3 regions of the Gluconobacter sp. P5B12 genome follow, and region 2 is predicted to be linked to each of the others. Evidence: riboswitches for the same ligand, from Rfam matches in the RefSeq annotation. Region 2 holds a riboswitch; each other region holds the start of a gene.
What was found. A riboswitch is a leader RNA that binds a small molecule or an ion and turns the genes downstream of it on or off. The one in region 2 is predicted to bind cobalamin.

Region 1: it holds a riboswitch for cobalamin, as region 2 does, so the genes downstream of both, KP702_RS11490 (TonB-dependent siderophore receptor) here and KP702_RS06740 (TonB-dependent receptor) in region 2, are expected to answer to the same signal.
Region 3: it holds a riboswitch for cobalamin, as region 2 does, so the genes downstream of both, KP702_RS11355 (CbtB-domain containing protein) here and KP702_RS06740 (TonB-dependent receptor) in region 2, are expected to answer to the same signal.

What each region holds. Positions count from the first base shown of each region.
Region 1 is NZ_JACRVV010000006.1:123,572-127,731, reverse strand. It holds gene KP702_RS11495 (ABC transporter ATP-binding protein) at 1-296, opposite strand, end outside; gene KP702_RS11490 (TonB-dependent siderophore receptor) at 299-2,524, opposite strand; cobalamin riboswitch at 2,615-2,817, opposite strand; gene KP702_RS11485 (fumarylacetoacetate hydrolase family protein) at 3,005-3,853, shown strand; gene KP702_RS11480 (TonB-dependent siderophore receptor) at 4,103-4,160, shown strand, end outside.
Region 2 is NZ_JACRVV010000002.1:593,479-597,638, forward strand. It holds gene KP702_RS06730 (hypothetical protein) at 1-32, shown strand, start outside; gene ftsY (signal recognition particle-docking protein FtsY) at 47-1,012, opposite strand; cobalamin riboswitch at 1,126-1,333, shown strand; gene KP702_RS06740 (TonB-dependent receptor) at 1,553-3,676, shown strand; gene KP702_RS06745 (MiaB/RimO family radical SAM methylthiotransferase) at 3,673-4,160, opposite strand, start outside.
Region 3 is NZ_JACRVV010000006.1:92,150-96,309, reverse strand. It holds gene cobU (bifunctional adenosylcobinamide kinase/adenosylcobinamide-phosphate guanylyltransferase) at 1-423, opposite strand, end outside; gene cobT (nicotinate-nucleotide--dimethylbenzimidazole phosphoribosyltransferase) at 496-1,554, shown strand; gene cobS (adenosylcobinamide-GDP ribazoletransferase) at 1,551-2,318, shown strand; cobalamin riboswitch at 2,320-2,458, shown strand; gene KP702_RS11355 (CbtB-domain containing protein) at 2,485-2,709, shown strand; gene KP702_RS11350 (CbtA family protein) at 2,725-3,462, shown strand; gene bluB (5,6-dimethylbenzimidazole synthase) at 3,466-4,104, shown strand; gene KP702_RS11340 (histidine phosphatase family protein) at 4,094-4,160, opposite strand, start outside.

The sequences.
Region 1 (4,160 bases), on a different contig from region 2:
CCAAGTGCGATGTAATCCTCAACTATGAAGTCAGGAGTTACATCATCGGTCTGGGAAAGCCACGCAACCTTGCGCGCTACCGCAGGTCTGGAAAGGGCGCAGAGCTGCGTTCCTTCCAGAAATATCCCCCCTTCCGTGGGCGAAATTAATCCAGCGAGCAGCCTCAGAAGCGTGCTTTTCCCAGCACCATTGGGGCCAATGAGTGCAACATGCTCACCCTCCCTGACGGAGAGATCCGTCAAAGAGAGTATGCGGTCATACCCGGCAGCATGCGTCTGAAGCACAACCTCAGACACGATCAGAAACCAGCCTGAACACTGATCGAGAAAGACCGCGGCGCCCCCAGCATCACTTCACTCGGATAACTGGTATCCGCCCACTGAATGAAGTGCTTGTTTCCCACATTGTCTACCCGGCCATAAACCGTCACGCCACGATAGGCGTGCCATGCCGCGAAAAGATTGACGAGCGCATAATCTTTCAGACTCAGGGTATTGGCGTAATCGCCCTTGCGGGCAGATACGTAACGCATGCCAGCCCCCAGATCGACCGGCAGATCTGCAACCCGGGACCAGACACCCCACAGGTTGGCCGTTACAGCCGGAACGTTCGGGACCTCGTTCCCGGAGGCATTCACTGACGCTGAAGGATGGAATGATCCATAACGAGACCACGTATAGGCTACATTTCCGGACAGGCTCCAGTGTTTGCCCAGCGTGAGGTCCCCTTGCCATTCCACACCCCGTGACTTCTGAACGCCCGCCGTTGCCACGCTGTCCACACCGGTGGCAACGAGAACTCGGGTACGGCGGATATCATACAGAGACAATGTAGAGGACAGACGGCCTTTCCAGAAAGAGCCCTTCGCGCCAATTTCCCCCTGTCTGGAATGACTCAGGCGCGAAAACTGACCTTTGTTAACCAGGAAGATATTAGAGCCCGGCGGATCTTCAGCCGTCGTATACACGCCGTAAAGGCTGATGTTGTCTGTCAGATCATAAACAGGGCCAATCCTGAAGTTGGCAGGATTGTAGTTCCCTTTGAAGCTGGTCGCAGGGTTGAACGCACCAGACTGGCTATAATTCTGACGATCCAGTTTTAGCCAGTCGTAGCGAAATCCACCCACCACACGCAGATCGTCCCGCACGGTCAGGACATCTTCCATGAAGATGCCTGCGTCCACCATGGTTGTAGGAGATTTCGTATATGGATACTCCCCTGCAAAGCTCCCCACGGCCGTGCTTTCGGGGCTACTCAGAGAAACACTGTCTGCATATGTCGCGTCCGGAAAACCACGGTTCCGGATGAGCCGCACATAATACGCGTCTCCACCGACGACCAGACGGTTCTTCATTCCGAAAACATGAAAATCAAACTGGCCATCCAGCGTGTCACCAACCTGATGCTGGTTCATATAAACATAGAACCGATCCCGGCCGACCCGACCGGGTGCAATGGCACTTCCGGCTGCGTCTGTCTGCCCAGATGAACCGATATAACTGTAGGATTCAGCGTTATTCCAGTTCCGCTTGGCGTAAAGGACATAGGTTTTATTGTGGAACGTCATGTTCTCCGTTGACTGCCACGTCAGATGGAGCGTCGGGGTCACATTGACCGAGCCGGCTTTTGCATCCTTGGCATTGTAATACCGCCAGAGCGATGACCGGCTTACGCCTAACCCCTTGGAAGACGACAGCAGGCCGCCCACGCCATCATGGACCTGAGCCAGCGGGACCAAAGGGGTTCCATAATACGTCGACAAGCGATCTGTCAGATAGTCGACGCCAAAGCGGGCTGTAAATTTCTTCGAAGGGTGCCAGAGCAACGTTGTCGTGAAATCGTTGCTGTGTGGGTCTGCGCCAGCAACGTATCCATCAGACGAGGTACGACTAAAATCACTTCGAATGGCCAACGTGTCAGTAATGGGAACCGAACCGCCCAGGCCAGCATTCCATGTATTGAAACTGCCATAAGATATCAGCGCATTGGCATGCGGCCCATCAAATGCAGGATCACGCGTGCGCATGTCCACGGTGCCGCCGACAGCGCCCTGCCCGTAAAGAACGGACGACGGCCCCTTGAGAACCTGAACGCTCTCAAGATTAAAGCTGTTGAGCGGACGGTTCACCATCGTGGTCGGGCCGTAATAAATTCCGTCCCGAAGGATCAGAACCTGATTTCCGCTGAAGCCGCGCATCATCATCTGCGCCGGACTTCCAGGAGATCCACCGGAAGAAACGCCCGGTGCGCTGTCTGCGGCGTCTTCAGCATGCGCATAGCCGCGCTGCTCCATCACGCTGCGCTGAATGACATTGATGGTTGCAGGGTTATGCTGAACCGTCAGCCCGAGCCTGCCCCCGATAACAGCACTGTCCTTCAATGGCTGCGCCCGGCCATGCGCCGTAATGTGCTCCTCTTTCGCCTTGGTTGCTGCCTTCCTGACATCTTCTGTCTGAGCAAATGCGGGCTGAAAGACGGTCAATGCCGCGACGGGCAACACACCGACAAAACTAATTTTCCTCATGGATAACGCAAACTTCACTCAACAATGCGTCACTACGATGAGCAGGATAAACATCCTGCTGCGTCCGGTGCACCCCGCCCTTTCGCTTCGTCCATGACCATTTTCGATGGCAGGTCTCCTGGCTTGCAGATCATCGGCAGATCGCGAGCCTTCCCAAGGCTGACGCCCCAGTGGCCGGGTTCCCGGAACCCATCGTGATCAGCCTCACCGCTCACAGTTGCGGGGGCAGCCGCAGCATTTCACTGCGTTCCCTTTTCATCCCCTTCCGGGGAACCATCATTGAGCAGGGGCATAACCGAAACTCCCATATAGTCAAACACGTATGTTATAACATATCAATAACTGAAGTTATCAATTTGAACAATGGGGCGCCTTCGCGTTTGGGGCAGCGGCCATGAACAGGCCCCTCAATCCCTTGGAAGTAGCGCCTAAACATGCCTAATCTCATGCTTCCCCACTCTGGACAGAAAGTGTTGCAGGATGAAGCTCTGTCGTTTTGGTCCCTTGAATCAGGAAACACCCGGACTCATTGATGACACTGGCATCCTGAGAAGCCTCGAAGGGGTTTTGCCTGATATTACAGCTGCCCATCTGTCTCCAGAGCAGTTGGACGCCTTGCGGGCGATTAATCCGGATACTCTCCCTGTCATTTCAGAAGCACCACGCTACGGTATTCCGTTCTCCGGTGCCGGAAAGTACATCTGCATTGGTCTGAACTATCTGGATCATGCCGAGGAAGCAGGCCTTCCCCTCCCCTCAGAGCCAATCGTCTTCATGAAAGCCATCTCTGCCCTGACGGGTCCGAGCGATGGTATTCTGATTCCCCAACAAGCCACCAAAGTGGACTGGGAAGTCGAACTCGCAGTCATTATCGGCACAAAAGCGTCCTACGTCTCCCCGGAGAAGGCTTTGGAGCATGTGGCGGGATATTGTGTCGCCAATGATGTCTCTGAACGCTCATTTCAGATGCAGACAAGCCAGTGGGACAAAGGCAAAGGCTGCGACACATTCGGGCCTTTGGGACCATGGCTTGTGACGACCGATGAAATCGCCGATCCGCAATCGCTTTCCATGCGGTTAGATGTCAACGGACACCGTCGGCAGACGGGGCATACCTCCAACATGATCTTTGACGTCCGCAGCATCATTTCACATGTCAGCCACTACATGACCCTGATGCCGGGCGATATCATTGCTACAGGCACACCTGCCGGCGTCGGAATGGGCATCAAGCCTCACCCAGTCTATCTCGAACCAGGGGATGTCGTAGAGCTGGAAATCGAAGGGCTTGGCATTCAAAGGCAGACCGTGAGGTCAACTCACGCCTGAACGGATAGAAAGACTTTCACACAGCACGATTCTTGAAAAAACATCCGCTTTCGTAATTCTTTTTTTTGTAGAAAATACTTGCCCGCTCAAGGTGGCAGGAAAGCTGTGCTGAATGTAACAACTGCGAATTTGAGTGAATTAAAGATTGAAGTTTTTGAGAATGAATATCATTTGTAACTTTAAGAAAGACGGGAACTCGGTTGAAATTCCCGTGAAAATTCATTCCAGCGGAGGCAGTTAGCCCGTTCCATGAGACTTCCAGCGTCGAACGTTCCTCAACGTACAAATTTTGGTCCAATGCTTTTTA
Region 2 (4,160 bases):
GGCTGACTTCAGACAGTGAGAGGCAGGCCTGAAGAGGCCTGTTTCTTCAATTTTCCGGAGTTTCTTCTTCTGAGGGGCTCTCGACAAGCCGGGAGGCAAGATCTCCCGTAGCGCCACCCACAAGACCGCGCGCATAATCCTGAGCTGAGAACGGGCGCAGGTCCTCGGCCTGTTCGCCGACACCGACCATGTGCACGGGCAGTTTGAACTGTTCTGCAAGTGCGACCACAATTCCACCGCGGGCAGAACCGTCCAGTTTGGTCACGATCAGGCCTGTGACGTTCACCAGCTCACGGAACACCCGTACCTGCTCAATGGCGTTCTGACCGGTCGTTGCATCCAGCACCAGCAATACGGAATGCGGGGCGGTTGGGTCGAATTTCTGCATGACGCGGATGATCTTGGCCAGCTCTTCCATGAGCGCGCCCTTATTATGCAGGCGGCCGGCGGTATCGATGAAGAGGAGGTCTTTGCCCTCTTCGGTCGCGCGTTTGATACCGTCATAGGCGAGGCCAGCAGCATCAGCTCCGTGTTTTCCCGCGATAACGGGCACATCTGAGCGTTGCCCCCACACCTGAAGCTGTTCGACCGCCGCAGCACGGAAGGTATCTCCCGCCACGAGCATGACGGATTTGCCTTCTTCACTGTAATGGCGGGCCATTTTGCCGATGGTTGTGGTCTTGCCTACACCGTTGACGCCGACCACGAGGACGACATGGGGCTTCTTCTTCGGATCAGGCTCAAACGGGATCGCAACGGGCTCCAGAACCCGTGCAATCTCTTCGGCCAGGGCATCGCGAATTTCGTCACTTGTGACGTCCTTGCCAAAACGGGAGCTTCGAAAGCTCTCGATAACGCGCTCTGCTACGACAGGACCCAGGTCTGCCGCGATCAGTTCGTCTTCGAGTTCTTCAAGAGCGGCATCGTCCAGCTTGCGATGCGTGAATACAGCTCCGAGACGTGAGCTCGAGCGTGAAAGACCCTGTTTGAGTCGTGAGAAAAATCCAGCCATGCACGGGAGTTCGGACAGGTCAGGCCCAACGTCAAGTCTGTAGCGTCGATTTCCTGAGGACAAACGTGCCTTGGGAGGATTGTTTCAGACATTGACAGTACGGAAGCGTTTCAGTTTTTGTGTTTCGGTATGGTTCTTCACCCTCGGTTTTGTGGCGTGAAGCTAAGAGGGAAGTCCGGTGTAAGGCCGGCGCTGCCCCCGCAACTGTAAATGGCGAGCCGTCACCCGACTGATGTCACTGGAGTGCCTATGCCTCTGGGAAGACAGGGTGGCTGCGAAGACCCGTGAGCCAGGAGACCTGCCATGCAATTTCAACCACCGGCGGGGTGCCCGGGGCGGCTGTTTGTGGCGTTCCGGAGTCCTCTGTGACAGCCGGATTGCGAACGTGTCTGCCCTGTTCCTGTCATACCGAGCAGGGCTCATATGACTGTACTGTTACCGGAAGAGCGCTTCAGGCAAAGTGCTGTTCCTTTTCAAAAGCGTCGTTGCAATTGGCGACGATCGACTATTTCTGTGTCCGTTGTGATGAGCAGCTTGCTCATGGGTCCTACACTGGCAGTTGCTGCAGAATGGGCGTCTGATACGGATAAAGTCGAAGCATCCGGACATCTGGAAAAGAAAACCACTTCTGCGGCGCAAAACCATGTGGTGGAGCGGATCAGTGTCATGGCCTCCCGCCGTAATCTTCTGGGACGAGCGGACACGGCGAGTGAAGGATCTTTGACCGCACGTGAAATCCAGCAGCGGCCTGCATATCGCGTGGGGCAAATTCTGGAGGCTGTTCCCGGACTGGTGGTGACATCTCATTCCGGGGAGGGAAAGGCCAATCAATTCCTGCTGCGGGGCTTTAATCTGGATCATGGCACGGACTTGGCAACATTTGTTGATGACATGCCGGTCAATGGCGTCAGTAACGCGCATGGTCAGGGCTACACGGATCTGAATTTCCTGATACCCGAAACACTCTCAGGCATTGATTATACCAAAGGGCCATTTCACGCAGATATCGGGGATTTTGGTGTGGCCGGTTCCGATCACATGAAGCTGGCAGATCACATCGCCCGTCAGATTAGTCTGAGTGCCGGAACGCTAGGGGATTATCGCGCTTACATTGGCGGTACGGCCCAATTTGCTAATGGCGATCGTTGGGTTAATGCCTTCAATATTTCTCATTCAGACGGCCCGTGGAAATATCCGGACAATGCCCGGAGCATCCGTGCATTGACGCATTACACCCACGGAACCGCCACCAAAGGCTTTGACCTGACGGGGATGTTTTATCGCGGTCAATGGAGGGCCACAAACGATCAACCGCTGGCGGCCTACAAGGAAGGGCTTATCAGCCGCTATGGCTCTCTGGACCCGACCGATGGCGGCTTTTCAGAGCGCTACAGTTTGTCAGCGCACTATCATCTTGCTGGCGATGACTGGAAATGGGTTACGAGCGCTTTTGCCATTCATGACCGGCTGACGCTCTGGAACAACTTCACGCATTATCTGGATGACCCAGTAAACGGAGATCAGCAGCAGCAGGACGAGACACGAACTACGCTTGGCGGAAGCAGTGTCTATTTCCGACAGGACCATGTGGGCCGTATCCGGACTGACACTCAGGTTGGCGTTCAGGGGCGTTACGACTTTCTGTATGTGGATCGTCGCCATACCCACCAGCGTGTCACGCTGCCGGAGTGCCCATCCAGTCTGGAGAGCACGGTGCCTGACCTGTGTAACGGGGATAACATCGATCTTGGAGCTGTCGGTCTTTTTGTCCAGAACACGACGCACTGGTTACCCTGGCTTCGAATGGTTGTTGGTTTACGTGAAGACTATCAGGGTGGTACAGACGAAAATCTTGTCGACGGTAGCCTGACCAGAAAGCATCAGTGGCTGTTTCAGCCCAAGGGAAGTCTGGTATTTGGCCCCTGGAAGAAAACCGAACTCTATCTGAGTGGCGGAAGAGGCTTCCACTCCAACGATTTCCGCTCAGTGTCTGGTTCTTATGCGTCAGACGAATTTGCCAAAGGGTCGGTTAAAGTTCCTCTTATGACGTCGGCTGTCAGCGGTGAAATCGGTGTACGGACTACGCCTCTCCGTCATCTGAATGTGCAGGCGGCTGCCTTCATCATCGATTTTGCGTCTGAGCTGAGTTACGATGGCGACGCTGGTGTTACTTCTCCTGGCCCTGCCAGTCGTAGGGAGGGAATTGAGTTTTCCGCACAGTATAATCCGGTTACCTGGCTTGAACTGAATACGGATCTGTCCTTTGCGAAAGCGCGTTATCAGGCGTCAGATCTGGCCAGTTATGGAATTGATGGTCCGTACGTGACGAATGCCCCAAATTTCGTTTGGTCATTCGGCATCCTTGCAGATCGAGGCCCCTGGTATGGCGGTTTGCAGGTACGCTGGCTCGGGGGGTATCCGCTGGTGGAGGATAACAGCCTGCGTTCCAAGGGATATCAGGAACTCAATTTGAATATTGGCTATTGCTTCACCAAAAATCTGAAACTCGAAGCAAATGTCTTTAACGTCTTCAATACGCATGCCTATGCGGCACAATATGCGTATGACTATCGTCTAACACCGGCCTCTGCTGTGCAGAGCGGTGCAACAGGTCATCCGCTGGAGCCAGTTTCTGCCCGCTTCGCCCTGACAGCAGGTTTTTAGGCAGGGCTGCGTCCTAGAAGATGCCCTTCTGACACACCGTAGATCGAAAGCGGGACGATGCTTCCTCTGGTTGGGGAGGAAGCATCGGCTGCGAAGCGCACAGGCGCAAATTCGGGAGAATGACCGCGGTCCGGTGTTTCGATCAGGACGTCCACCGTCTGACCAATGAACCTTTCAAGAAACGTATCGCGGTTCGCCTCACCGACAGCTCTGAGCTGGGCTGCTCTGGCCTGACGTTCTCCGTTCGGTACGGCGGGCATTCGAGCTGCGGGCGTGCCGGGGCGTTCGCTGTAGGGAAAGACATGCAGGAACGGGATAGCTTGCTCTTCGATGAAGGAGAGGGTTTCGTTGAAAAGCGTGTCTGTTTCTGTCGGGAAGCCCGCGATGAGATCTGCACCAACACCAATATTCGGGCGTAAGGCGCGAGCATGTTGGAGCATGGACGCGACTTGCGTGGTGGTGTGTCGGCGTTTCATGCGCTTGA
Region 3 (4,160 bases), on a different contig from region 2:
ACGCCGCGCCAGGGCATTGTCCGGGACAATTCCGAGCCCTACCTCGTTGCCCACAAGAACGGTCCGGCCTTTCCGTGTTTGCAACGCCTCGAGAAGATCTTTCGTCGCCGTGTGAATATTACGATCTTCCAGAATGAGATTTGTCAGCCATAAAGTCAGGCAATCAACCAGGACCGGCGCGCGCTGCTCGGCCTGTAAAACACCTGCGATATCAAATGGCTCTTCAACTGTACGCCACCCTTTGTTCCCACGGGTGGTACGGTGCAAATCTATCCTGGCCTGCATTTCCTCATCAAAAGCCCGACCGGTCGCGAGGTAAACCCAAGGCGCCGGAAGGTCAGTGATAAGGGCCTCAGCGATCCGGCTTTTTCCTGACCTGGCGCCCCCGAGGACCAGTGACACATCCGGTAGTCCTGTTTGCATGATGGTCTGTGCCACAATGTGTCCTGCGCCTTCTTCTTGCATGGTCCCTGATAACAGCACAAAAGACCTGTCATGCCACCGCACATCATGCCCTCGTCCTGTCAGTCCCCTTTCGCCAGCATGGCAGAACTTCGCACTGCCTGCCTGTCACTTCCAGACCCCGACCCAAAAGTCGCCGCCCTGATAGCGGAGCGAGACGCAACTCTGACCAAACCTCCCGGCAGCCTCGGGCGGTTGGAAGAGCTATCCATTTGGCTCGGTGAATGGCAAGGCCATCAGAAACCAAGGCTAGAGCACGTTCAGATAACAATTTTCGCAGGGAATCATGGTGTGGTCCGCCGGGGCGTATCTCCGTGGCCTTCGGATGTTACGGCCCAGATGGTGTCAAATTTTCAGCGTGGAGGCGCAGCAATCAACCAGCTTGCCCGAAATGCTGGTGCGGACCTTGCTGTTGTTCCCGTCCGAAACTTAACGGCCACGGCAGATTTCACAGCTTTCCCAGCTATGAGCGAAGAGGAGTTCCTTGATGCGGTCTCGGTCGGATACACCGCTGTATCCCCCATGCTGGATCTGTTCTGCCCAGGCGAAATGGGCATCGGCAACACAACCCCTTCCGCCGCACTCTGTGCTGCCCTTCTAGGAGGCACTGGCGCGGACTGGGCAGGACGTGGAACGGGTCTCGATCAGGCGGGCGTTAACCTCAAGGCTTCTGTTATTGATGAGGCCCTGTGTCTGCACGCGGCGTCACTTAGCGACCCCTTGGATACCGCACGTTGTCTGGGTGGTTACGAACTGGCCGCCATATTGGGAAGTGCTCTGGCCGCCAGACACCATCGTATCCCGGTTCTGCTTGACGGCTTCGTCTGTACCGCAGCCGTGCTGCCATTGATCAAACTGACTGCCTCAGCACTCGACCACACAAAGCTCTCGCATTGTTCCGCTGAAGCTGGTCACCGCAGGCTGGCAGATGCCCTCAGGCTGAAACCAATACTGGACCTGGGCTTGCGCCTCGGAGAGGGATCTGGGTCTGCGGTTGCCATTCCCGTCCTCAGAGCAGCATTGGCCTGCCACAACGGTATGGCGACGTTCGCAGAGGCTGCCGTTTCCCAATCAGACGTCTCCATTCAATGAGGCTTTGGCGCACCATTCGAGAAGACATCGCCTGTGGTGCGGGCCTGCTGACCCGCCTTCCCTTGGGATGGCTGCGCGTCAGCGGACAGGACTGGTCTCTGGCGCGGTCTGTCTGGTGCTGGCCCCTAATTGGGGCGCTTGTCGGTATTCTCAGCGCATCAATGTTCTTGCTGCTGAGCGCCTTGAGTGTTCCCCCTCTGGTAGCGGCAGCCTGGAGCGTCGGCCTACAAGTTCTCTTAACCGGAGGCCTGCACGAAGACGGACTGGCGGATATGGCGGACGGATGTGGTGGCGGCCATACTCCTGAGAAGCGCCTGACCATCATGCGCGATAGTCGTATCGGCAGCTATGGTGCGCTGGCTCTGGGCATCAGCTTGATTATCCGCATTACGACATTAGCAGCGCTGCCTAATGCAATGATCTTGCCGGCAATGGCTGTCACGGGAGCGCTCTCCCGCGCAGTACTCCCACTCCTGACGTTCATCACAAAGCCTGCGCGTGACAACGGGCTGGCAAAGCAGCTCTCCAGTCTGACGCGGGATCAGCTGCTGGGCACGTTGTTTTCCGGCTTTTGCGTGACGGTGATTTGCCTTCCCGCACAACTGGGCCTCCAAACTCTTCTTGCCGTACTATGCACAATGCTTGGAGTTCGCGCCGTCGCCCGAAAACTGCTCGGCGGATATACAGGAGACGTGCTGGGAGCAACGGCCAGTTTTGCCGAGTGCGTTCTCCTGACAGTGCTGGCCTCAGCATGGAAAAGTTGACACTTTCTCACGAAACGCTACATCCTCTCTCCTAGCGGAAGCAGGGAGAAGCCGGTGCAAATCCGGTGCGGTCGCGCCACTGTAATGCTCGTGAAATCACGTTGCGAAGCCAGACCTCCTTTATCAATTTTCCACCGCAGAACGCGCTTTTCCAGCGGAGCCTATTATGAGCCAGAGCCTTTCCCCGTCCCACCTGCCCGCCAGCATCACCGCACCGGTTGCGCTACCGATCCGCGCGCTCCTTCCATGGGCTGCCTTTACGGTCGTGCTCAGCCTTCTGCTGCTTTATTTTGTTGGTGCAGAACAAGGCGCGACGTCTCTGATTTCAGGGCATGCGGTCCATGAATTTGTTCATGATGGGCGCCATCTGCTCGGCTTCCCCTGCCACTAAACGCAGCATAGTTTTATGACAGGTCGTCTTTTGAGCCGCGGCATGATTGCCGGGATTGCTGCCGCATTGCTTGCATTCGTGTTTGCGCGTTTTTTTGGAGAGCCGCAGGTTAATCTTGCGATTGCATTCGAGAGCGCGAAAGACCTCGCTGCTGGTGAGCCGCCTGAACCGGAAATTATCAGCCGAGACATACAGGCGTCTTTCGGGCTTCTCACCGCTGCCATTATGTATGGTGCGGCTTACGGCGGCATTTTCGCGACTATTTTTGCTTTTGCGTACGGTCGCGTAGGCCGCTTTTCGCCGCGAGCCTTATCTGCACTTCTGGCAGCCGCAGCATTCGTTGTGTTCGTGCTGGTGCCGGACCTGAAATATCCTCCCAATCCCCCTGCCGTTGGCCTTCCATCCACCATCGGCCTAAGAACCGGCGCCTATTTCGGTATGATCGCTCTCTCGCTTTGCGCGGCAGCGGCATCCTATATGGTCAGCCGACCACTCATCCGGCGCCTGGGCCACTGGAACGGTGTGCTAGCCTCTCTCGGTGTCTTCATCATTTTGGTGGCCGCCGTACAAGCCGGTATGCCTGATATCAATGAAGTTCCAACAGATTTCCCGGCAACAGTGCTCTGGCGTTTCCGCGAGGCAGCCTTGGGGATGCAGATCGTTCTGTGGGCTACGATCGGACTGCTCTTCGGGCCTCTGGCATCCCGTGTCCTGACGGCGGGCGCTGGCAAACCTTTTGCACGCAACGGATAAACCATGACGGCACCAGCCTTTTCAGACGATTTCAGAAAAGATCTGGAGCGCCTTTTCACATGGCGTCGGGATGCGAGGCATTTCCAGCGGGACCCTCTGCCAGCATCCTTGTTGGATGATCTCCTGCATGCCTCAACCCTGGCGCCTTCCGTTGGTTTGAGTGAGCCCTGGCGCTTCGTGCTCGTTGAAAACCCAGCGCGAAAAGCAGCCGTTCGGAGGAGCTTCGAAACCTGTAATCGGGAAGCCCTTCAGGGATATGACGGCGAACAAGCAGCATCCTATGCGACGCTCAAACTGGCCGGATTAGATGATGCCCCGCATCATGTCGCCGTCTTCTGCGAAACATTCCCGGATCAAGGACATGGTCTCGGACGTGCGACCATGCCGGAAACAACAACCTGGTCCGCTGTGATGGCTATTCATACGTTCTGGCTGGCCGCAACGGCAGCAGGTGTGGGGCTGGGCTGGGTTTCCATTCTTGAACCTGAGCACGTGTCAGACCTTCTCGACGCCGAGCCCGGATGGAACCTTATCGCGTATCTTTGCATCGGATATCCGGCAGCCCATGCCAAGACGCCAGAACTGGAGCGCATGGGCTGGGAAACAAGAAACCCGGACCGACGTCAGTGGATCAAACGCTGACGTAATGGAGCCTGCTGCTGCCCTGCGGCATTGAAGGTGCTAGCAGGTTGGCCCTC